3 regions of the Sphingobium wonjuense genome follow, and region 3 is predicted to be linked to each of the others. Evidence: predicted binding sites of a transcription regulator. Region 3 holds the regulator's gene; each other region holds the start of a gene.
The links. The regulator LexA, encoded in region 3, represses DNA repair genes until DNA is damaged. The targets are predictions, from matches to a motif close to GTTCCNCNCTTGTTCT.

Region 1: a site for LexA is predicted at 4,438-4,453, ahead of U5A82_RS00575 (DUF3072 domain-containing protein). Genes of this name have one in related genera too.
Region 2: a site for LexA is predicted at 2,296-2,311, ahead of uvrA (excinuclease ABC subunit UvrA). Genes of this name have one in related genera too.

Annotation. Positions count from the first base shown of each region.
Region 1 is NZ_JAYKZY010000001.1:116,985-124,216, reverse strand. It holds gene U5A82_RS00600 (cation:proton antiporter) at 1-717, shown strand, start outside; gene U5A82_RS00595 (hypothetical protein) at 683-919, shown strand; gene U5A82_RS00590 (SDR family NAD(P)-dependent oxidoreductase) at 1,321-2,109, opposite strand; gene U5A82_RS00585 (zinc-dependent alcohol dehydrogenase) at 2,121-3,311, opposite strand; gene U5A82_RS00580 (SRPBCC family protein) at 3,311-3,886, opposite strand; gene U5A82_RS00575 (DUF3072 domain-containing protein) at 4,138-4,365, opposite strand; gene U5A82_RS00570 (hypothetical protein) at 4,528-4,743, shown strand; gene U5A82_RS00565 (hypothetical protein) at 4,757-5,047, shown strand; gene U5A82_RS00560 (hypothetical protein) at 5,094-5,273, shown strand; gene U5A82_RS21640 (hypothetical protein) at 5,312-5,620, shown strand; partial or broken gene U5A82_RS21635 (hypothetical protein) at 5,530-5,814, shown strand; gene U5A82_RS00555 (SDR family oxidoreductase) at 5,822-6,592, opposite strand; gene U5A82_RS00550 (DEAD/DEAH box helicase) at 6,675-7,232, opposite strand, start outside.
Region 2 is NZ_JAYKZY010000002.1:2,354,610-2,361,841, forward strand. It holds gene U5A82_RS15410 (HAD family hydrolase) at 1-199, shown strand, start outside; gene U5A82_RS15415 (enoyl-CoA hydratase/isomerase family protein) at 196-957, shown strand; gene U5A82_RS15420 (UrcA family protein) at 1,236-1,580, opposite strand; gene uvrA (excinuclease ABC subunit UvrA) at 2,335-5,238, shown strand; gene U5A82_RS15430 (hypothetical protein) at 5,316-6,158, shown strand; gene U5A82_RS15435 (hypothetical protein) at 6,155-6,661, shown strand; gene U5A82_RS15440 (DUF433 domain-containing protein) at 6,801-7,019, shown strand; gene U5A82_RS15445 (DUF5615 family PIN-like protein) at 7,019-7,232, shown strand, end outside.
Region 3 is NZ_JAYKZY010000002.1:1,834,670-1,841,901, reverse strand. It holds gene gltA (citrate synthase) at 1-748, opposite strand, end outside; gene gltX (glutamate--tRNA ligase) at 769-2,190, opposite strand; partial or broken gene U5A82_RS12900 (ComEC/Rec2 family competence protein) at 2,260-3,237, shown strand; gene U5A82_RS12895 (hypothetical protein) at 3,298-3,774, opposite strand; partial or broken gene U5A82_RS12890 (ComEC/Rec2 family competence protein) at 3,881-5,062, shown strand; gene lexA (transcriptional repressor LexA) at 5,053-5,724, opposite strand; gene U5A82_RS12880 (molybdopterin molybdotransferase MoeA) at 5,797-6,975, opposite strand; gene moaC (cyclic pyranopterin monophosphate synthase MoaC) at 6,972-7,232, opposite strand, start outside.

The DNA of each region.
Region 1 (7,232 bases), on a different contig from region 3:
GTGGCTGGCACAGGCCAGTCGTGGTTTGGCGAATGGCTGAGCTACAGGGTCTTGTGGGAGGTCTTGGCAGGCATAGGCGGCGGATGGGCGATCGGTCGGCTCTTTGGCTGGTTGACCTTCCACGTCTCGGCTGAATCCAAGCTTGCGCAGACCGGGGATGGCCTGATTGCGCTGGCAGCGACATGCGTGTCCTATGGCCTGACCGAAATTATCCATTCCTATGGTTTCCTGGCTGTGTTCGTCACCGCCCTGACATTCCGCAGCACGCACCGGGACCATGATTTTCACCATGACATGCATGATGTGACCGAACAGATCGAACGGCTCGCCATGATGGTGTTGCTACTCCTGTTTGGCGGTGCCCTGGTCAGCGGCCTGCTGTCCTCCGTGACGTGGATGGATATCGGTGTAGCGCTGGTCATCCTGTTGATGGTTCGGCCACTGGCAGGGTGGATAGGCCTTAGCGGACTGAAGGCTGATCGGACTGAGAAACTGACCCTGGCCTTTTTCGGCATTCGCGGCGTGGGGTCGATCTATTATCTTGCCTATGGCCTCAACCATATGAATGTCGCAAATGCCGACCGACTATGGGGACTGGTAGGTTTGGTCGTCCTCTTTTCCATCATACTTCATGGCCTGACGGTCACGCCGATCATGCGATCGCTGGACCGCCAGCAAGGCCGTGACCCAGATCGTGCTGACCTCGCTGGCGAATAAGCCGGCGTGTGAAGATTTTTTATCAGCACAGACGAAACCACTCAGTTGGCTGTCGATTTCGCTCGATCTCGGTGCCGTCGATCTTGATGAAACAAGAAACGAACTCCCCGAATTTGCCAAGGCTCCTAGCGCTTGTTGGCGCAAACGTTCCACATTCCACAAAACTCGCGAGCGGCGGGATCAAATTCGGATAATCCTATGACACTTCTCTTCTGTCCAAAATGGCCTAGGGAAGAACGCACCAGAGCAAAACGACCCTAATACGATATTCGGCAGCGGATTTATGTATCCTGGCTGCGGACCGTCTGGTTTCTGACGGCAATCCACCGAAATACCTTGTTTCAATGCGGCGGTGCGAAGGCTGTGTCAGGCCCGGCGCCGCCATTCGACGTTTACAGGTGGCGTCGATTTAAGCTGTACCAACAGCCATCTTATAAAGTAGTATCGGAGCAGGCGTGTAGTGACCAACCTCTCCTCAATTTCGCTCACTCATCTTGGCGAATTCGATGATCTAATAGATCGTTTTTCTTGGGAAGAATAAGAAGCGCAGCATCTCATTTCAGTCGCTTACCGAGCGAAACTGATAGATTTGCGTGGGGCATTTCAGCCTTCGTCTGCCGATCCCGGTTCCGCCATCTTACGATGCTGTTCTGCCAGCACCGAGGCCGGGGTGACATGCGCGACGGCCGCCTGCACCTTGTTCTTCCACCCGGACACTATATGCGCCTCTCCCTTCATCAGCGCATCCCAGCCGTCACGCGCGACGTCGGCTGGATCGCTCTTGCTGTCGGATGATCCTACACTGGTGTCGAGCATGTCGGCGCGATCGAAAAATTCCGTCTCGACCGGCCCCGGCATCAGGGTCGTGACGGTGACGCCCTTGCTGTCCTTAATCTCGTTACGGATTGCGTCGGCAAAGCTGTCCACGAACGCCTTGCTACCATTATAGACGGCCTGGAAGCTGCCCGGAATGAAGCCTGCGATCGATCCGGTGATCAGCACCTTGCCGTCGTCACACGCCACCATCGCCTTTAGGACCTTTTGCAGCAAATACAGCGTGCCGGTGATGTTTGTGTCCACCACGCGCCGCCAGTCGCTCACATCCTGATCGAGAAAAGCGTGGCCCAGGCCGCGCCCAGCGTTGGCGCATAACAAATCGATCTGCCGCCCATCGGCCGCAGCGAGGAGCGTGTCCACGCCTTGCAGTGTCGAAAGATCGGCCTCGACCGCAATAACTTCTACGCCATGCTGCTTGAAATCCTGCGCCGCGGCGTCGATCAGCGGTTCGTCGGCCACGACTAGCAGGTCATACCCATTTTTCGCGGCAATGGAGGCAAGTTCAAAGCCGATGCCGGTGGAGGCCCCGGTGACGATCGCGAATTTATTGGCCATATCTGTCTGTCCTATTGCGCGGCGACGGCGAGACCGGGCTTCAGCACGATCTTGGTTACGTCATTTTGATTGTCATGAAACATCTTGTAGCCCTTGGGCGCATCTTCCAGCCCCATGCGATGGGAAATTAGGAAGGTCGTATCGATCTTCCCCTCAAGAATTGCATTGAGCAGGGCGGGCATATAATGCTGGACGCTCGTCTGACCGGTCTTGAGGGTCAGACCCTTTTCCATGAACGCGCCCAAGGGAAACTTATCTACGAAGCCGCCGTAGACGGCTGGCATCGACACGCGCCCGCCCTTGCGACAGGCATGGATTGCCTGCCGGATCGAATGGGTGCGATCGGTGCCCAAAAATAGCGACGCCTTGATCTGATCGATGACGTTGTCGACAAAGAACCCATGGGCTTCCAGGCCCACCGCATCGATCACTGCATCAGGCCCGATACCGCCGGTCATTTCCATCAATGCTTCGTAAGTTTTCGACTCCTCGAAATTGATCGTCTCGGCGCCGAATTTTTTCGCCAGTTCCAGCCGATGCGGGAAATGGTCGATCGCGATGACGCGGTGCGCGCCCATCAGGAAAGCGGACTGGACGGCGAACAGCCCCACCGGCCCGCAACCCCACACCGCGACCGTGTCGCCCGGTTCGATGTCCGCATTCTCCGCCGCCTGCCACCCGGTCGGCAGGATGTCCGACAGGAACAGCACCTCGTCATCGTCCAACCCGTCCGGCACGACGATCGGCCCCACGTCGCTGAAAGGCACGCGCACATATTCAGCCTGTCCACCAGCATAGCCGCCGGTCAAATGACTGTATCCGAACAGGCCCGACATCGGCTGGCCATACATTTCCTGACCAATATCCTGATTGTCGGCTGGGTTGCCATTGTCGCAGGCGGAATATTGATGCTTGCCGCAATGATAGCAGCTGCCGCAGGCGATGGTGAAAGGAACCACAACCCGCTGTCCCTTCTGCAGGGTGGATTTGGGACCGGTTTCGACCACCTCTCCCATGAATTCATGGCCAAGTATGTCGCCTGCCTGCATGGTTGGAATATAGCCGTCATAGAGATGCAGGTCGGACCCACAGATCGCCGTCGACGTGATCTTGATGATCGCATCGCGCGGGTTGAGGATTTCGGGGTCATCGACGGTATCGACGCGGACGTCATGCTTACCGTGCCATGTGAGCGCGCGCATCAGGCTTTCTCCTCGTCGCGTTGCTTTCGGGTAAAGGCTGCGGTTGCGACCTCCCCCGTCTCCATAAATTGTTTGAAACGGCGCAGATCGCGTCGCGCCTGTATCGCGGGTTCGCGCTGGAACAGCTTGGCGATCACCTTGCCCACCACACCTGCGGGCGGATCATAGACGATGGTTGCCGTGACAATGGTGCCACGCACGCCTGCATCGCGAAATTCGATGCGCCCGCTGTTGGGGACATCGGCGTCTTCTGCGGAAGTCCAGGCGATCAACTCGCCAGTCTTCTCCTCCGTGATGGTCGCGTCCCATTCTACGGTGCGTCCCGCCGGAGCCTTTACCACCCAATGCGAGGTCGTATTGGACAGGATGTCGATCCGTTCGACATTGTCCATAAAAGAAGGCAGATTGGAAAAATCGCGCCAATAGGCAAAGAGTTCGTCGCGAGGGCGGTTGATCGTGACCGAGCGCCCGATCAGGTCGTCGCCCCTGGATTGGGACACTGCCGCGATCCCGCTCGCGCGTTCTTCATTCAACTTCGATGTCGTCGGTGGGGCATCGTCTGTCGCCATCGTCATGGGCATTCTCCAGCCATTCTTATGATGTCCGCACGGAGTGTCCGATCGTTCGGAGGCCGTCTCTGGGCATGAGCGGACAACGCTTGAAGGAGGGATGGGCCCAATAGCCTATTGGAAAATCTGCCTGATCGATATCAACTTGGGTGGAATGCACATGATGCTGCGGCAGGCTTTGCGCCCTTTTGTGGAAGCTTCATCATGTGATGCGACTTCCGTCACGAACCATCACTGATGATTCATTTGTCAAGCTCTCACTCTCGCCCAAGTTTCGCTTTCAATTCATCAATCCGCCGCGATGCGTCAGCTTTAGTCAGGTCGCCGGTGGGCAGTTCCATACCTGCTTCTTCGCATAATGTCGCCAGATAGGATGCCTGCGCACCAGTGATGGGTTCATTGCCCGACACCCAATTGGCTGGATCCTTCTCAACGTTCGAAGCCGGGTGCTCATCAAGTTTGGGATTATGCAGATGTTCGATCATGACAGCCTCATCGTTCGCTATATGTTCTATTGATAACGGTCCATGCGGCATGTGGTTCCGGCAATAAAGGGGAGAGCCAGAATGCAACCGATCGCCTGATCAGCGCTTCATACCAAGGCCGGGCATCGCTTCCGGCCACTGCGTTGCGGAAGGATCAAGAACATGCCTGGAAACGAAAACGGGCTCGACCCCGAAAAGGGTCGATCGGACGGATTGCCCCGACGCGGGCCTGTCGGCGATGTCCGAGCCAATGGCGATGATCCCGATCCCCGCACACGCGGCGGCAAGTCGCAGGAGAATGTCGAGAACCGCCCCTCTGTCGGCACCGTGAAACCGGAAGATTATCCAGAGGCTGATCGGGCCGATTCCAAGCCTTGATGAAAGGATCACCATGAGCACCACATTGACAGGCACATTCGATAGGCGGGACCAGGCGGACATGGCCGTGGAACGACTGGTCCAAGAAATCGGCATTGAGCGAACCGATATTTTCGTGACTGCATCCGGACCGGACAACAGCGCAGGCAATCGGATTGGAGGCGCAGATAGCGAGACGGTCGATCAGGACGAAAGGGATGATGTTCCTCTTACTGGCGGCATCATGGTTTCGATCGATTTGCAGGATGATGCAAAGGTCGAAGTCGTTACGGCCGCTTTGGAAGAATTTGGGGCGAAACTATGATCGGTATGTTGGCGACGCGATCTAGGTTGAATAGCAGATATTTCGGATGAAGGCGCTCTTGGTCCATAGCCCCAATGCGGGAACAAAGCCCGAGCCGATCCGGTCGCTCATCGGTCAATTGGAACAGGCCGGCTTCGCCATTCGCTATTGTAGACATGGCCGGGACGATATTCGATCCGGAATGAGCGGCATGGAAATGGCGATCGCCGCCCGATCGATGGGATAAGCAACTTCATCAACGGCTTCCCGCTATTTGCGTCATCCGTGCGCGTCGTATACCGGGGCGTTCCTGTCGTTAGCGCATTATGGTGCAGCACAAGTCATTTACTTACGCCTGGCGTCTATCATGACGGCAGCGGCGCGGGTTTGCGGTTTGAGGGCGAACAGGTCTCACGCATGCCCAACCCCGCCGTTCGCAAACGGCGGGCTATCCGCATCGCCAGTCTAGCGCGGGTCCGTGGGATGGGGGCAAGACAGGAGCAGCCGCGATCGAATGTGCGTTCGTGGCGTCAGGCCTTCTGCAAGTCGCCAGGTTCGCGACACCTAACATCTGGGATGTCGCTGGGGGAATAGCCCTAGCGCACGCATCTGGCGCTTGGGTGTTTCAGGAGGAAGACGGCGATTGGTCGCCATTCACAAGCTTTGGCGACCAACTAGCGCAGATGGCGCAATGGCGGCGTCCATTGATCCTTGGAACGCCTGAGGATGCCGCTCGCATGACCGACATCCAGCGCGCTGAAGCGCAGGACCAAAACCGCCGGATATAGATAACCGTCAATGCGCGTAGATCATCTTTCGGGTCATGCCGCCATCGACGGCGATCTGCTGCCCCGTGATGAACCCCGCACCTTCGGACGCCAGAAACAGGACGGTCGCCGCGATGTCGGACGGTTCGCCGACGCGGCCGACCGGATGCTGATCCCGGTCGATCGCGCGATGCTCCACCGCTTCGCGCACCTCTGCTTTGGCCCAAGGGCGGCTTTCAATCCAGCCGGGTAGGATAGCATTGACGCGGATGTCGGGGCCAAGACTGATCGCCAGCGCATGGGTCAAGGCGCAGAGCGCGCCTTTGGCCGCAGCATAGGCCTCCGTATCGGGTTCCGATTGGACCGCGCGGGTCGACGCCATGACCACAATTACGCCTTTACGCTGGCGCAGGAGCGGGACGGCAGCGCGCACCATCAGAAAAGCACCCGTCACATGGCTGTCCTGCCACGCCTGCCATTTCTTTAGCTCCAGTTTTTCGATCGGACCGCTGACCGGATTGGCAAGGCCCGCATTGGAGACGAGCAGATCGATACCCTGCGCCTCTTCCGTAGCGTTGGTCCAGTCCGTAATTTTATCGAACGCCTTTTCGACGTCGCGCTCGCTGGCAACGTCTGCCCGGATCGCAATAAGCTTGTCGGTCGGCATCTCATTGGAAAGATCGCGCACTGCTTCGGCATCCTGGTCCAGCACCGCTACTCTCCAGCCCTGCGCCAATAATGTCTGGGTGATACCTTTGCCGATGCCCTGAGCACCGCCAGTGACCACCGCTATCTTCATATGGAATCCCCCCTCTTAATCGTCCGAAAATTCCCGCGCCTCAGTTCATGCCGATCGACGCAATCACCGGACATAAGTTCCGCTAAGCGCCTATGCTTTCGAGCAGGCTGGTCACTCTTGCAAGCCGATCAGTGTCGTCGGTCTGCTCCTTCAAAAGCCAGCGGCCGTCTTTTTTGGAAAGCTCAGCACATTTGCCAATATCTCGCGCGGCTCTACGCGGCGTCAGCGCTATCGCGGCCGGGCCTGCATCGACGCGTGCAATTCCGGCCACCCGCGCGAGAATAGCAATTCTGTTGGCATCGATCAGACGTTCGGCAGCGGAGGGCAGCGGACCAAATCTATCCGCCATTTCCTCCTCCAAAGCGCTGAGGGCAGCTTCATCGACAAGCCGCGAAAGCCTGACATAGAGACCCAGGCGGACGTCGGGATCGGGAATCCAGTCCGATGGCAAGCCGCCCGCGATGCCCAGGTTGAGTTCGGGTGTCCACAGTCCAGCATCTTCGCCCCGCGCCTCTTTCAACGCTGCTTCGAACAGATGCTGATAGAGGTCGACCCCGATCAGCTTCATATGCCCCGCCTGCGTGTCGGCCAGCGGATCGCCAGCGCCCCGTTGATCGAGATCGGCTGCGCTGATTGCAAA
Region 2 (7,232 bases), 520 kb from region 3:
GATCGCCCGCGCGGGCGGCGGCCGCACCATCTTCGTCGGCGACACGATCAACGACATAGCGGGCGCACGCAATGCAGGCCTGCCCAATATCGCGGTCGGCTTCGGCTTCCTCGACGGCCCGGTCGACAATCTGGAGGCCGACGCCGTCATCGACCATTTCGACGAACTGGTCCCGCTGCTGCAACGCTGGCCAGCCTGATGCTGCGGCTGGAACAGGACGGCCCGGTCGCGCGGCTGCTGATCGACCGGCCCGACAGGCGCAACGCCATGACCCAGGCGATGTGGGAAGCGCTCCCGTTTCTGGTGGGGCAGGCCATGGCGAACGATGCCGTGCGCGCCCTCATCCTCGCCTCCGCCACGCCCGGTCTGTTCTGCGCGGGCGCGGACATCCACGAATTTGCCACCTGTTCGGCCGACCCCGACTGGCGCGTCGCCAATCAGGCCGCGATCCGCGCCAGCCAATATGCGCTGGCCCATGCGGAAAAACCGGTGATCGCCGCGATCGACGGCGATTGCGTCGGCGGCGGCTGCGGCCTCGCCATCGCCTGCGACCTGCGCATCGCGTCGCCCGCCGCACGCCTCGGCATCACGCCCGCCAAACTCGGCATCGTCTATTCGCTGTTCGACACGAAATTGCTGGTCGATCTGGTCGGCCCCGCCCGCGCCAAGCGAATCCTCTACACCGGCGCGCTCCACAGCGCCGACGAAGCCCTGTCCATCGGACTGATCGAGGACATCGCAGTCGATCCCCTCGCCGCCGCCGACACGCTCGCTCGCACCATCGCCGCCAACGCCCAGCACAGCGTCCGCGCGTCCAAGGCGATCGTCCGCCGCATCCTCGACGGCCAGGCTGACGACGACGCCACCACCCTCTCCCTCTTCCGCGACGCCTTCACCCGCCCGGACTTCGCGGAAGGCGTCACCGCCTTCCGCGAAAAACGCCGCCCGGATTTTTGAGGGGGCGGCCGACCTGAACTGGACGTCATGCCAGCGAAGGCTGGCATCTCAGGCAAAGACGCGCAACACTGGCCCATAGCGAACGGTGGCTACACCTCCATCATGACCAACAGGGCGCGGGGCCATCCCGATTGGCGCGATATTTCGGACCTTATCCCGTAATCGCCTGAGGCCCCCGCCTTCGCTGGGGCGACGAAGAATGAGGCATTTGCCACCCACGCGAAAAGGCCCGGCGCAAACCGGGCCTTTCCTGCTGACCAATCGTCATCCCGCGTCGATCAGTTCCCCGCGACCGGCACGCCGCTCCGCCCCGCATCGGCATAGCGCTCGCCGGTTTCGGCGCGGGCGATGGCGGCGTTGATCGGGGCCTGGACATGGGCGATCGCCTTGGCCTTGCACGCCTGTGCCTCCGCCAGATTGTTCGACCCGCACACGCGGCTGGCGGACCGCAGGATGCGGGCGCGCAGTACCTTCTGATCGGCCGCCTTCGACAGGTTCAGGTCGCCGTGAAAGACTTCATCGGTGCGACCATTGGACTGGAATTCCTGCGCGGACGCGACGCCTGTGGTGGCGAGCAGGGCGGCGGAAGCGACGGCGGCGGCGAATTTGAACGAAGCGAACATGGATCTATCTCCTCAAAATCTGTTGTGACCGGCGTCGCTCCGCATAAGGGGGCTGGGCGGATCGCCGGGTGCGAACGGGCGGAGCCAAAGGGTCTTTGAAGGGTCGGCATCCTGTCCCGTTCGCCCATCCTCTCTAAGCCGCCGATCGTTTCGCCGCCCGTCCGCTTCGACCCGGGCATGCCCTCCATCGGCCAACGACCGCTATGCCGACAAAGCGCAAATGGGTGGCGACGAACGGCGCGACGAACGACATCCGCGCCGCTGCGAACGACATCGCAGCCCAAATTGCCGTAGCGGAAAGCGCGAATCGCAACGATATCGAAGCGGGAAAACGAAAACGCCCCCGGCGCAAGGGAAGGCCGGGGGCGTATCCAGATGCTGTCGGGCACCGGATAAGGATAATCTCCATGGCCAGACGACGCTATGGGCGCTGAACCGTCGCTTAACGAAGCGCGCCAGCACCGGCTCCTGTCGGCCTATGCCCCCCTTATAGCGACGGGATGCGCAGGGTCGTCGCCGGTTCGATGACCTGCCCTCTCCCGACGCCGGGCGGCATCTCCGCCGGACGAACGGCGTTTAGCACACCACGAACGACATGGTCGCGCGCCTTCCACCCGATTTGATGGACCTTCGCGCCGCGTCGGGCGCTTTGTTCCATGATCGGACCTCGTATTCGCGCGGCCGACTTCCTATCTTCGCCTCTGGATTTCCATTCGGAACATTTATAGAACGGATCGCATGAGTTCTCACGCACATCAGCGTTCGCGGCGCCCGCGAACATAATCTCAAGGGCGTCGACGTCGACCTGCCCCGCGATTCCCTCATCGTCATCACCGGCCTGTCGGGATCGGGCAAGTCGTCCCTCGCCTTCGACACCATCTATGCGGAGGGTCAGCGCCGCTATGTGGAGTCGCTCTCCGCCTACGCCCGCCAGTTTCTGGAGATGATGCAGAAGCCCGATGTCGAGCATATCGAGGGCCTGTCCCCGGCGATCAGCATCGAGCAGAAGACGACCAGCCGCAACCCGCGCTCGACCGTCGCCACGGTCACGGAAATCTACGACTATATGCGCCTCCTGTGGGCGCGCGTCGGCATCCCCTACAGTCCCGCGACCGGCCTCCCCATCAGCGCGCAGACGGTCAGCCAGATGGTCGATCGCGTCGCGACCCTGCCGGAAGGGACGCGCTTCTACCTGCTCGCCCCCGTCGTGCGCGGGCGCAAGGGCGAATATCGCAAGGAACTGATGGAGTGGCAGAAGGCAGGCTACACCCGCGTGCGCATCGACGGCGAAATCTACGGAATTGAGGACGCACCCGCCCTCGACAAGAAATATAAGCATGACATCGAAGTCGTGGTCGACCGCCTCGCCGTGGACCCGGACATGGCCACCCGCCTCGCCGACAGTTTCGAACAAGCGCTCAAGCTCGCCGACGGCCTCGCCTATGTCGATCTGGCCGAAGGCGTCGTGCCGGGCCGCGAACATGAAGTCCAGTCCACCGACAAGAAGATGAAGGGCGCGGGCATCCCCGCCAACCGCATCGTCTTCTCCGAAAAATTCGCCTGCCCCGTCAGCGGCTTCACCATCCCCGACATCGAACCGCGCCTCTTCTCCTTCAACGCGCCCTTGGGCGCCTGCCCGGCCTGCGACGGCCTGGGCGAACGGCAGGAATTCGACCCCGAACTGGTCGTCCCCAACGAAGCCCTCACCATCAAGAAGGGCGCGGTCGTCCCCTGGGCGAAATCCAACCCGCCCTCGCCCTATTATATGCAGGTGCTCGGCTCCCTCGCCAAGGAGTTCGGCTTCTCGCTCGACACCCCCTGGGCCGACCTGCCGGGCGAAGCGAAGCTCGTCATCCTCCACGGCACCGGCGGCAAGCCCGTCACGCTCAAATTCGTGGATGGCAAGAAAAGCTACGAGGTCAAGAAAGCGTTCGAGGGCGTCATCGGCAATCTCAACCGCCGCCTCCTGCAAACCGACAGCGCCTGGATGCGCGAGGAACTGGCCAAGTACCAGACCGCCATGCCGTGCGAAACCTGCCACGGCGCGCGCCTCAAGCCCGAAGCGCTCGCGGTCAAGATCGCGGGCGAGGACATCTCCGTCTCCACCCGCCGCTCGGTGGTGGACGCGCTCGCCTTCTTCACCGCCATGCCCGACGCGCTGAACGACCAGCAGAACCAGATCGCCAAGGCCATCCTCAAGGAAATCATCGAGCGCCTCGGCTTCCTCAACAATGTCGGCCTCGATTACCTCAACCTCGACCGCACCAGCGGCACGCTGTCGGGCGGCGAGTCCCAGCGCATCCGCCTCGCCTCGCAAATCGGCAGCGGCCTGTCGGGCGTCCTCTACGTGCTGGACGAACCCTCGATCGGCCTGCACCAGCGCGACAACGACCGCCTGCTCGTGACCTTGAAGCGCCTGCGCGACCTCGGCAACAGCGTCATCGTCGTGGAGCATGACGAGGATGCGATCCGCGCCGCCGACTATATCGTCGACATGGGGCCGGGTGCGGGCGTCCATGGCGGCGCGATCGTGGCGCAGGGCACGCTCAAGCAGATCCTCAAGAACAAGGACAGCCTGACCGCCGACTATCTCAACGGCACCCGCCGCATCGAAGTGCCCGCCAAGCGCCGCAAGGGGTCGGGCAAGAAGCTCACCGTCCACAACGCCCGCGCCAATAATCTGCGCGGCGTCACCGCGTCGATCCCGCTCGGCACCTTCACCTGCATCACCGGCGTATCCGGATCGGGCAAGTCCAGCTTCACCATCGACACGCTCTACGCCGCCTCCGCCCGCGCGCTGAACGGCGCGCGCATCATCGCGGGCGCGCATGACAAGGTGACCGGCCTCGACCATTGCGACAAGGTGATCGACATCGACCAGTCGCCCATCGGCCGCACCCCGCGCTCCAACCCCGCCACCTATACCGGCGCCTTCACCAACATCCGCGACTGGTTCGCAGGCCTGCCCGAAGCGCAGGCGCGCGGCTATAAGCCCGGCCGTTTCAGCTTCAACGTCAAGGGTGGCCGCTGCGAAGCCTGCCAGGGCGACGGCGTGCTCAAGATCGAGATGCACTTCCTCCCCGACGTCTATGTGGAATGCGACGTCTGCCACGGCGCGCGCTACAATCGCGAAACGCTGGAGGTGAAGTTCAAGGGCAAGTCCATCGCCGACGTGCTCGACATGACGGTCGAGGATGCGGTGGAGTTCTTCAAGGCCGTGCCCCCCATCCGCGACAAGATGGCGATGCTCGCCGAAGTTGGCCTGGGCTATGTCAAGGTCGGCCAGCAGGCCACGACCCTGTCGGGCGGCGAAGCCCAGCGCGTCAAACTCGCCAAGGAACTGTCCCGCCGCGCGACCGGCAACACGCTCTACATCCTGGACGAACCCACCACCGGATTACATTTCGAAGATGTCCGCAAACTCCTCGAAGTCCTCCACGCGCTCGTCGACCAGGGCAACAGCGTGGTCGTGATCGAACATAATCTGGATGTCATCAAGACCGCCGACTGGATCATCGACATGGGCCCCGAAGGCGGCGTCAAGGGCGGCGAAGTGGTCGCCGAAGGCACGCCGGAAAAGGTCGCGAAGGAGCCGCGGTCATTCACCGGGCACTATCTCGCGCGGTTGCTGGGGATGGAGAGCGTGGCGGCGGAGTAGCCTCAAGTCGGTTTTTATCGGCTCTTTTTTGTGCCTGATTTTGTGCTTCGCATCTCGCAGTTGGTTAGGGGGCAGCTATGTTTTACATCCATCTATTCCGCGTGAAATGCGAGTCTCTTCCGCAAGGTGATTTTCTGCACGTGTCACGTGACTCGGTGGATATCATTTCTAAGTCTATAGAGGCGAAACCTACCGCAGAGGTAGGGCGGCGATCAGAATGGCATATCGGAAATGTTGAACGTGTAGAGGGTGGTGGAATAGCCTTTGCTATGGGACGCACTCAGGCTGTTACGTCGCCGAAGTTCGATAGCGTTAGTCACGATTTTCTCGAAGAGGAAGCTCTGAAGGCTCCATTCACGGTTGGCGTTTTTGACGCCGAAACGCAGGCATGCGGTGTTATTCGTAAAACGGGAGTGTCTCAAAGCTCCTCGGAAGTTGCTAGCAAATTGCAAGTGTTACTAAACGCAGCTCATTTCGCGCGTGAAAGCAATACTCGCATCTTGGTCGAACCGATTTCTGATCCCATGACATTCATTGATGCAATCCGACGTGCGGAGGTCGTTACACGATTTAGTTTTACAGTTACGCGACCAAATCCCCATGATATCGATAGACTCATCCAAAAGCCTGCGGAGGAATTTACGGAGTTGGCGGGAGGTGAGAGAACAAGGATTGAAGTCGAGGGAAATGACCTTGACAGAGACTTAATTGAGGACGTCACTCACGCAGTTGCAGCGGTTGGTGAAGTCGCGGCGGCCAATATTATTCCAGAGGGAGGCGGTCGCACGAAGAGAATACACTCTAGTGGAAATGCGGTGGTCGAGCCGGTTGAACCCGGTGAAAAAATTTCAGTCTTTGCTGCTATTTTGGATCGCACCCGCGCTGCGTATGCTCGTGTGAGAAACAGTGCAGACCAGTGACTACATTCTGGAAATGGTTGCAGGCAGGCGCAGGCAAAGCCCCAGCCGGATGTCGAAACATAGTCAATCTATGGCTCGCACTTCACGCACTTGTTGCTCTAGCGGCGACGTATTTTGTTGCGACCGACCCATTTTCCTTTGCATCAAAGGCACTTTTCCCTGCTTCCTCGGTGCTCATCGGCATGTCAATGGCTTGGACCACACGAGCTTCCACGGTTCTGCAAACTAAAGATCTGAGGGATGCGCTATTTAATGATGAACGTCCTGCGGAAGATTATGTGTACGGCTTCCAGCTATCAATACTTATCGTTATGATTATGGTTGGTTATGTCGCTGTGATGGCTGGCGGAGGGCTTAGGATAACCGTGCTGGGGCGGCATTGGGATCACTTAGTTTCCGGATATTGCATGTATTTCATTATTAGTTTGGCACTTCGGGAATGTTGGGGGGTGGTCAACTTCACCAATATGTTGAGCATGCTGGAATATCGCAGGTCGAAATAGCAAGGGCTTTTGATTAACGGAATTGCTATTTGCGGTAACACGTGCTGATTACAGTGACACTTTACTGAACTTAAATCGCGTCAGGATCGTGCCAGCATATCGCCTTGACGCCCTGCCCCCTCCCCCACATAATCCACCCATGACCACGCGCATCGTCATCGACCCCAATGTCTGCGGCGGACGCCCCATCGTCTCTGGCACCCGCATGCGCGTCAGCGATGTGCTTGATGCGCTGGCATCGTCCGTCGCGATCGAGGAACTGCTGGCCGACTTCCCCTATCTCACCCGCGAAGATGTCCATGCGTGTCTGGCCTATGGCGCACGGGCCGTCGATCATACGGTCGTCCAAGCCGCCTGATGCGCTTTCTGATCGACGCGCAACTCCCGCCCGCTCTTTGCGGATGGTTCGAAGAGCGCGGCCTGATCGCCCAGCATGTCATCATCGCACTGGGCGGCCAGACGCCTGACTCCGTCATCGCCAACCATGTCGAACAGCACGGCCTGATCCTCGTGACGAAGGACGATGATTTCCTGTTGCGTCATCCGCCCATCCATTCCCGCCTGCTCTGGC
Region 3 (7,232 bases):
AGGGGTTGGCGCCCGAAGACCCTGCCAGACGCACGGTCGAGGTCGACGCATTCTGCTCATGGTCGGCGTGAAGGATGAAGATCTTGTCCATCGCGTCCACGATCACCGGATCGGGAATATAATCTTCTGCGGGGACGGAGAAGGTCATGCGCAGGAAATTGGCGGTGTAGGACAGGTCGTTGCGCGGATAGACGAAGGGCTGACCCGCCGAATATTTATACGCCATGGCCGCGATCGTCGGCATCTTGGCGATCAGGCGATGGCTTGCGATACGGCGCTGTTCCGGATCGTTGATGTCGGTCGAATCATGATAGAAGGCCGACAGCGCGCCAACCACGCCGACCATGATGGCCATGGGATGCGCGTCGCGGCGGAAGCCGCGGAAGAACGCAGTCAACTGTTCATGCACCATCGTATGGCGCGTGATCGTGTTGGTGAAATCTTCCAGCTCGCCCTTCGACGGCAGTTCGCCGTTCAACAGCAGATAGCAGACTTCCATGAAGCTGGACTGTTCGGCCAACTGGCCGATCGGGTAACCGCGATGCAGCAGGACGCCCTGATCGCCATCGATATAGGTCAGGCCGGATTCACAGCTGGCGGTCGACGTGAAACCGGGATCGTAGGTGAACATGCCGGTATTGGCGTAAAGCTTGCGCACGTCGATGACCTGCGGGCCGACCGTGCCGTCCATGACGGCATAATCCTTCGCTTCTCCCCCGACGGTCAAATTGGCTGTATTATCCGGCATATTGTTCTCCTTGAGTGCCATCAACCGATTGATGCGTGCCCTACACCGTTCAGTCGTTCCAAGCTCTCCTCTTTCCCCAGAAGGAAGAGGACATCGAAAATCCCCGGCGAGACCGTATGGCCGGTCAGCGCCGCACGAAGCGGTTGCGCCACCTTGCCCAGTCCCAGACCGGCATCCTCTGCCACACGGCGTATCGCGTCTTCGATCGCTTCAACCGTCCAGGACTGAACGGGCTGGAGAGCGTCGGCTGTCTTTTGAACCAGCGCGCGCGCGGAATCATCTAGCAGAGCGGAAGCCTTCTCGTCAAAATCGAGCGGGCAATTTTTGAACAGAAATTCTGCACCTTCCGCAATTTCATTAAGGGTCTTGGCGCGCGGCTTCAGCGAAGCCATGGCCTGTGTCAAGACGGACAGATTGGTATCCGAAAGAGTGATATCAAGCCGTTTTTCCACACGAGGCGCGACAAGCTTCGACAAGCGGACATCATCGGCTTCGCGTAGATAATGGCCGTTCAGATTTTCCAGCTTCTTGATGTCGAAGCGGGACGGCGACCGGCCGACGCCATCGATGTCGAATAGTTCGATGGCGCGAGCGATCGAGATGATCTCCTCGTCTCCATGGCCCCAACCCAGCCGCAACAGATAGTTCAGCACCGCTTCGGGCAGCATCCCCATCTCGTCGCGATAGGCGTCGACCCCCAGCGCGCCGTGGCGCTTGGATAACTTCGCCCCATCCGATCCGTGGATCAGCGGGATATGCGCGTAGATCGGTTCTGCCCAACCCATCGCCTTGATGATGGTCAACTGGCGGAAGGCGTTGTTGAGATGATCGTCGCCCCGGATGACATGGGTCACGCCCATGTCGTGATCGTCGACGACGACGGCCAGCATATAGGTGGGCGTACCGTCGGACCGCAGCAGGATCATGTCGTCCAGTTCGACATTCTGCACGACTACGCGGCCCTGCACGGCATCCTCGATCACCGTTTCGCCTTCACGCGGCGCCTTGATGCGGATGACGAAAGGCGCACCTGCGGGCGCTTCCTCGGGTGCGCGATCGCGCCAGCGGCCGTCATAGCGCATTGGCTGCTTGGCGGCGCGCTGCTGCTCGCGAAGTTCGGCCAGTTCTTCTGGCGTGGCGTAGCAGCGATAGGCGTGACCAGCGTCCAGGAGCTGGTTGGCGACCTCGGCATGGCGCGGCGTGCGCGCGAACTGGAACACGGCAGGCTCATCGCCGCCCAGGCCCAGCCAGTCCAGTCCGTCGAAAATCGCGGCCACCGCGTCGTCGGTGGAACGGGCGCGGTCGGTGTCCTCGACACGCAGCAGGAACTTGCCGCCATGGTGACGGGCGAACAGCCAGTTGAAAAGCGCAGTGCGGGCGCCGCCGATATGCAGGAATCCAGTCGGAGACGGGGCGAAACGGGTCACCACCTGCTTGTTCATTCCCGTTGCACTTGCCGTCATATTGCCTGACATTCGCCTTGCTGAACCATGGATGCGACGCCCCCTAGCATGGCTTTTGAGCCACGACAAACCTCGCTTGGCGCGAGGCCGCTCGCGTTGGCGCGCAGCGGGGTGGCGCTGCTGGAAAGCTGGCTGGAGCGTGAGCGCGAACAGATCGGCCTTTGGGTGCCGATCGCGCTGGGCGGCGGCATATCCGCCTGGTTCATCCTACCCCATGCGATGGCATGGCTGGCCTTTTGCTGCGGGGCGTTGGCGATGGCCTGCATGGGGGCGATGCTCCCGGCCGGCGGGCGGTTGCGGCGGATCATTGTCGCGGGTGCAATATTGGCTTGCATGGGCTGCCTGCTGGTCTGGGGGAAGGCAGTGATTCTGGGACAGCCCCCGCTTGCCCGCGCAACCTTCGTCCAGTTGACGGGCGAGGTGACGGGGGTGCGACCGGTCCCAGCGCAGGCGATGGTGCGCGTGATGCTGCGTCCGGTCGATGCGCCCGATCTGCCGACAGTGGTGCGCGTCAACATGGCTGAGGCCGACGTGCCAGTGGGACTGGGGGAGGGCGCGCGGATCCGATTTCGGGTCCGCTTGATGCCGCCTGCACCGCCGAGCGTGCCGGGCGGCTACGACTTTGCGGCGCGCGCCTATTTTCAGGGGATCGGCGCGACGGGGAAAGCGCTCAAGCCGATCGAAGTGCTGCATCCATCCACGGTCTCACCGTCACTGCGGGCCAGATTGTTCGAGCACATACTTGATCGCGTTGATGGCCCAGCGGCAGGCATAGCGGTTGCGCTCGCGACCGGGGATCAGGGCGCGATATCCGACGCCGATGCAGAGGCGATGCGGCGCAGCGGCCTTGCCCATCTGCTCTCGATCAGTGGGTTGCATGTGACGGCGCTGATCGGCGCGGTCATTTTTCTATTGATGCGCGTGATGGCGCTGAGCCAGCGGGCGGCGTTGGGCTGGCCGCTGATGCTGATCGCGGCGGCGGGCGGAGCGCTGGCAGGGATCGGTTATACATTGCTGACAAGCGCGTTATAGGAGTCAAACCCTGATTTATCCGCAGTTTTGAGCGATTTTAGGGCAGAATGGCATTCAGCACGTTGAACTGATGGGCCAGCCCGTTTTGTCTCGCTTTACCTTGCAACGCTTTTCGATCGGACCGAAAATGACCGATGCCCGCTCTCTCATGTATTTTGCGGCGGCAAAAATGTCGTCCAGTTGAGAGCTTATTCCTCCTGCCTGTCCTCCTTGTTGCTTTGAACAGCCGCTCTCGGTCGAAAGCACTTTGGATAATGACTTTTTGGTCCGCAAATCGTCATAAGAGACATAGTATCGACCGATACATTTTTCGTTCTTGTGGATGACGATCAGTTCGTGTCCGATGTCGTAGATGTAGAACGGAGGGGCAGAAATGCCGACCCTCGTGTCTTTGTTCTCGCAATGCCTTTGACGATGATTTTCACATATCGCTTCGGAGTATGTCACCGCTCCAAACATGCGGGTGATTGGCTCATCCACGGTTATGTCTGAAGTGGCTGCTGCCAGAACAAATGCGATGTATGATAGCATTACAGATACCTACGGAACGATTGCCGTGCGATGATACCCAAAGATCGTGAACAGGATGTTTCGTTCGCTAATGCTGGCCCTTGTTCGGCATTAACCATAGGCCTTAACCACACCTACCGGGGCCGAGGTTCCCACGGTGCGGTCATGCGTTGCTGCCTTGTTGGTGCTGGGCGGACTGGCGATGGGCCGGGATGCCGTGACGCTGCGCCTGGTGGCGACCGGCGCGCTGGTGGTACTGGCGCTATGGCCCGAAGCGCTGGCGGGGCCGAGTTTCCAGATGAGCTTCGCGGCCGTCACCGCGCTGGTGGCGCTCGCCGAACATCCGCGGTTTCGCGCCTTCGCTGCGGCGCGGGATGAAGATCTGGCGCGCAAGATCGGGCGCGCCCTGGCCGTGACATTGGCGACCGGCATTGCCGTCGAACTGGTGCTGATGCCCATCGCCCTGTTCCATTTTCATAAGGCGGGCCTGCTGGGTGCATTCGCCAATCTGATCGCGATCCCGCTTACCACCTTCGTCGTCATGCCGCTGGAAGCGTTGGCGTTGCTGCTGGATGTCGTGGGCCTGGGTGCGCCTGCCTGGTGGCTGACCGCGCAGGCGTTGAACCTGTTGCTGCTTCTGGCCCACAGCGTCGCCGCCAGTCCGATGGCGAGCCTGCTGGCGCCGACCATGGGCATGGCGTTGTTCGGGTTGACGGTCGTCGGGCTGCTGTGGTGCCTGCTGTGGCGAACCGGATGGCGCTGGCTGGGCGCTGGGCCGGTCCTGATCGGGGTGGTCGCGACATTTGTGGCTTCGCCGCCGGATATTCTGGTGACGGGCGACGGGCGGCATGTGGCGGTGCGAACGGGTGACGGTATGGCCATACTGCGCGACCGGGCGGGCGAATATGTGCGGGATGTCCTGTCCGAAAGCGCGGGTTATGATGGCGAACTGGCGGCGATCGCGGATTTGCCGGACGCGCGATGTTCCCGCGATCTGTGCGCTGTCCGCCTGACCGATAGAAAAGGGCGACCATGGCGGCTGCTGTTCACCCGCAGCGATGCGCTGGTCGCGCGGCGCGACTTCGCCCGCGATTGCGCGGCGGCGGACATCGTCGTCAGCGATCGCCGCCTGCCACGCTGGTGCAGCCCGCGCTGGATGAAGATAGACCGTCGGCTGCTGGCGCGCACCGGCGGGCTGTCGATCAGCCTGGATAGTGGCGAAGTTCACACCGTCCACACGCCCGGTGACGCGCATCCGTGGATAGTTCGGTCCGTTCGCAGGCCATGGCGACCAAAGCCTCAATTATAGCGGCGCAGCAGCCCCGCCAGCTTGCCTTGGATGCGGACCTGCCGTGGATCATAGACCTGGGGTTCATAGGCGCTGTTGGCCGGATCGAGCCGGACCCGGCTGCCTTCGCGGCGGAAATATTTGAGCGTCGCTTCCGCCTCGTCGATCAGGGCGACGACGATCTGGCCCTCGCGAGCGACATCGGTACGCTGGATGAGCGCAAAGTCGCCATCGAGTATGCCCGCTTCCATCATCGAATTGCCCGAGACTTCCAGCGCATAATGGTCGCCCGCGCCCAGCAGGGCGGCGGGGACGGACAGCATCGTCTGCCCCTCCATAGCCTCGATCGGGACGCCGGCCGCGATTCGACCGTGCAGCGGGATTTCGATCACGTCATTGGCGGCGATCGGAATGGCGGGCGCAGCCTTGGGCTTGAGCGCGATCACGGGTGCTGGCGGGCGATGCATCGCGTCGGGCAGCTTCAACACCTCCAGCGCGCGGGCACGGTTGGGCAGGCGGCGGATGAAGCCGCGTTCTTCCAGAGCGTTGATCAGGCGATGGATGCCGGACTTGGACCGCAAATCCAGAGCATCCTTCATTTCTTCGAACGAGGGCGACACGCCGCCTTCGTCCAATCGGGTCTGAATGAAGCTCAGCAATTCCTGCTGCTTGGGGGTCAACATCGCGGTCCTCCGTGGAACGTATGAGGAACGCATAGGAAACAGATGAAGGTTAGTCAAGCACTCCCGAACACATCATAGCGGCAGGATGACGACGCGTGTTCCTGGTTGTGCGGGTGGCGATCCGGCAGGGCGCAGGATCACGCAATCGGCTTTCGCCATGGCGGCCGTGGCGGCGCTATCCTGCGACGTTACCGACACAATGCCATCAGGCGCACGCCAGGCGCGCAGATAGTCGTCACGGTCGCCCGTGGCAGGCAGATGAGAGGCCAGCGATGCGTCGGTCGCCAGCGGCAGCGGATGGGTCGCGCCGCCGACATGGCGGACGAGTGGCAGGAGGAACAAGGTTGCCGTCACGAAGGCGGAGACAGGGTTGCCCGGCAGGCCAAGGAACATCGCGTCGCCCAATCGTCCTGCCATGAGCGGTTTGCCCGGCCGCATCCTGATCTTCCAGAAATCGAGCGTCCCGCCAGCGCGGACGAAAGCGGGGCGCACCAGATCATGGTCGCCGACGGACGCGCCGCCGGTCGAGACGATGACATTGGCGCTGCCGGCGCGTTCCATTGCGGCGACCATGGCGTCCATATCGTCCGGCACGATGCCGAGGTCGATCACGTCGCAGGGCAGGGCCGCCAGCAGCGCCGCCAGCATCGGCGCGTTAGACGAGGGGAGGAAGCCGGGCGGGGTAGGCGCGCCGGGCGGCACCAGTTCATTGCCCGTAGATAGCAGCGCGATCCGCGGACGGCGGCGGACCGGCACCGTGCCATGCCCCCCCAGCACCGCGAGAGCGACCTGCGCCGGGCCAAGGTGGCTGCCCGCGTCGAGCAAGACCGAACCGCGCGCGAAGTCGGATGCGGCGGCGCGGATATGCCTACCGGTCGGCAGGGGATCGTCGCTGGCCGTCAGAAGGTCGCCCGCGCGTATGGCGTTTTCCTGGATCAATATGGCGTCCGCGCCCGGCGGCAGGGGCGCACCGGTGAAGATGCGGCAGGCGTCGCCGGGGGCGAGCGGCGATGGCGCGGCAACCCCTGCCGCGCTTTTCCCCGTCACCCGCCACGGGCCGGGATGTTCGGCCGCGCGCACGGCATAGCCGTCCATCGCCGACAGGTCGGCCCAGGGCTGGTCACGCATGGCGAGCAGATCGTCCGCCAGCCAGCGGCCGGTCGCGTCGGCGATGGGAACCGTTTCGACCGGCAGGCGCGTGGCGAGGGCGAACAGGCGCGCCTGCGCTTCGGCGACCGGCAGCAGGCTCATGAAGCGCGGCGCCAATCGCCGGATTTGCCGCCGGTCTTGGCCTCCAGCTGCACACCGCCGATGACCATCGCCTTGTCCAGCGCTTTGGCCATGTCGTAAATGGTGAGCAGGGCCACGGAGGCGGCGGTCAGTGCCTCCATTTCCACCCCGGTCTGGCCTGCCGTGCGGGCCGTGGCGGTCACGGTGACGCCGCTATCGTCCAGATCGAAATCGACCGTCACGGCGCTGAGCGCGATCGGGTGACAAAGCGGGATGAG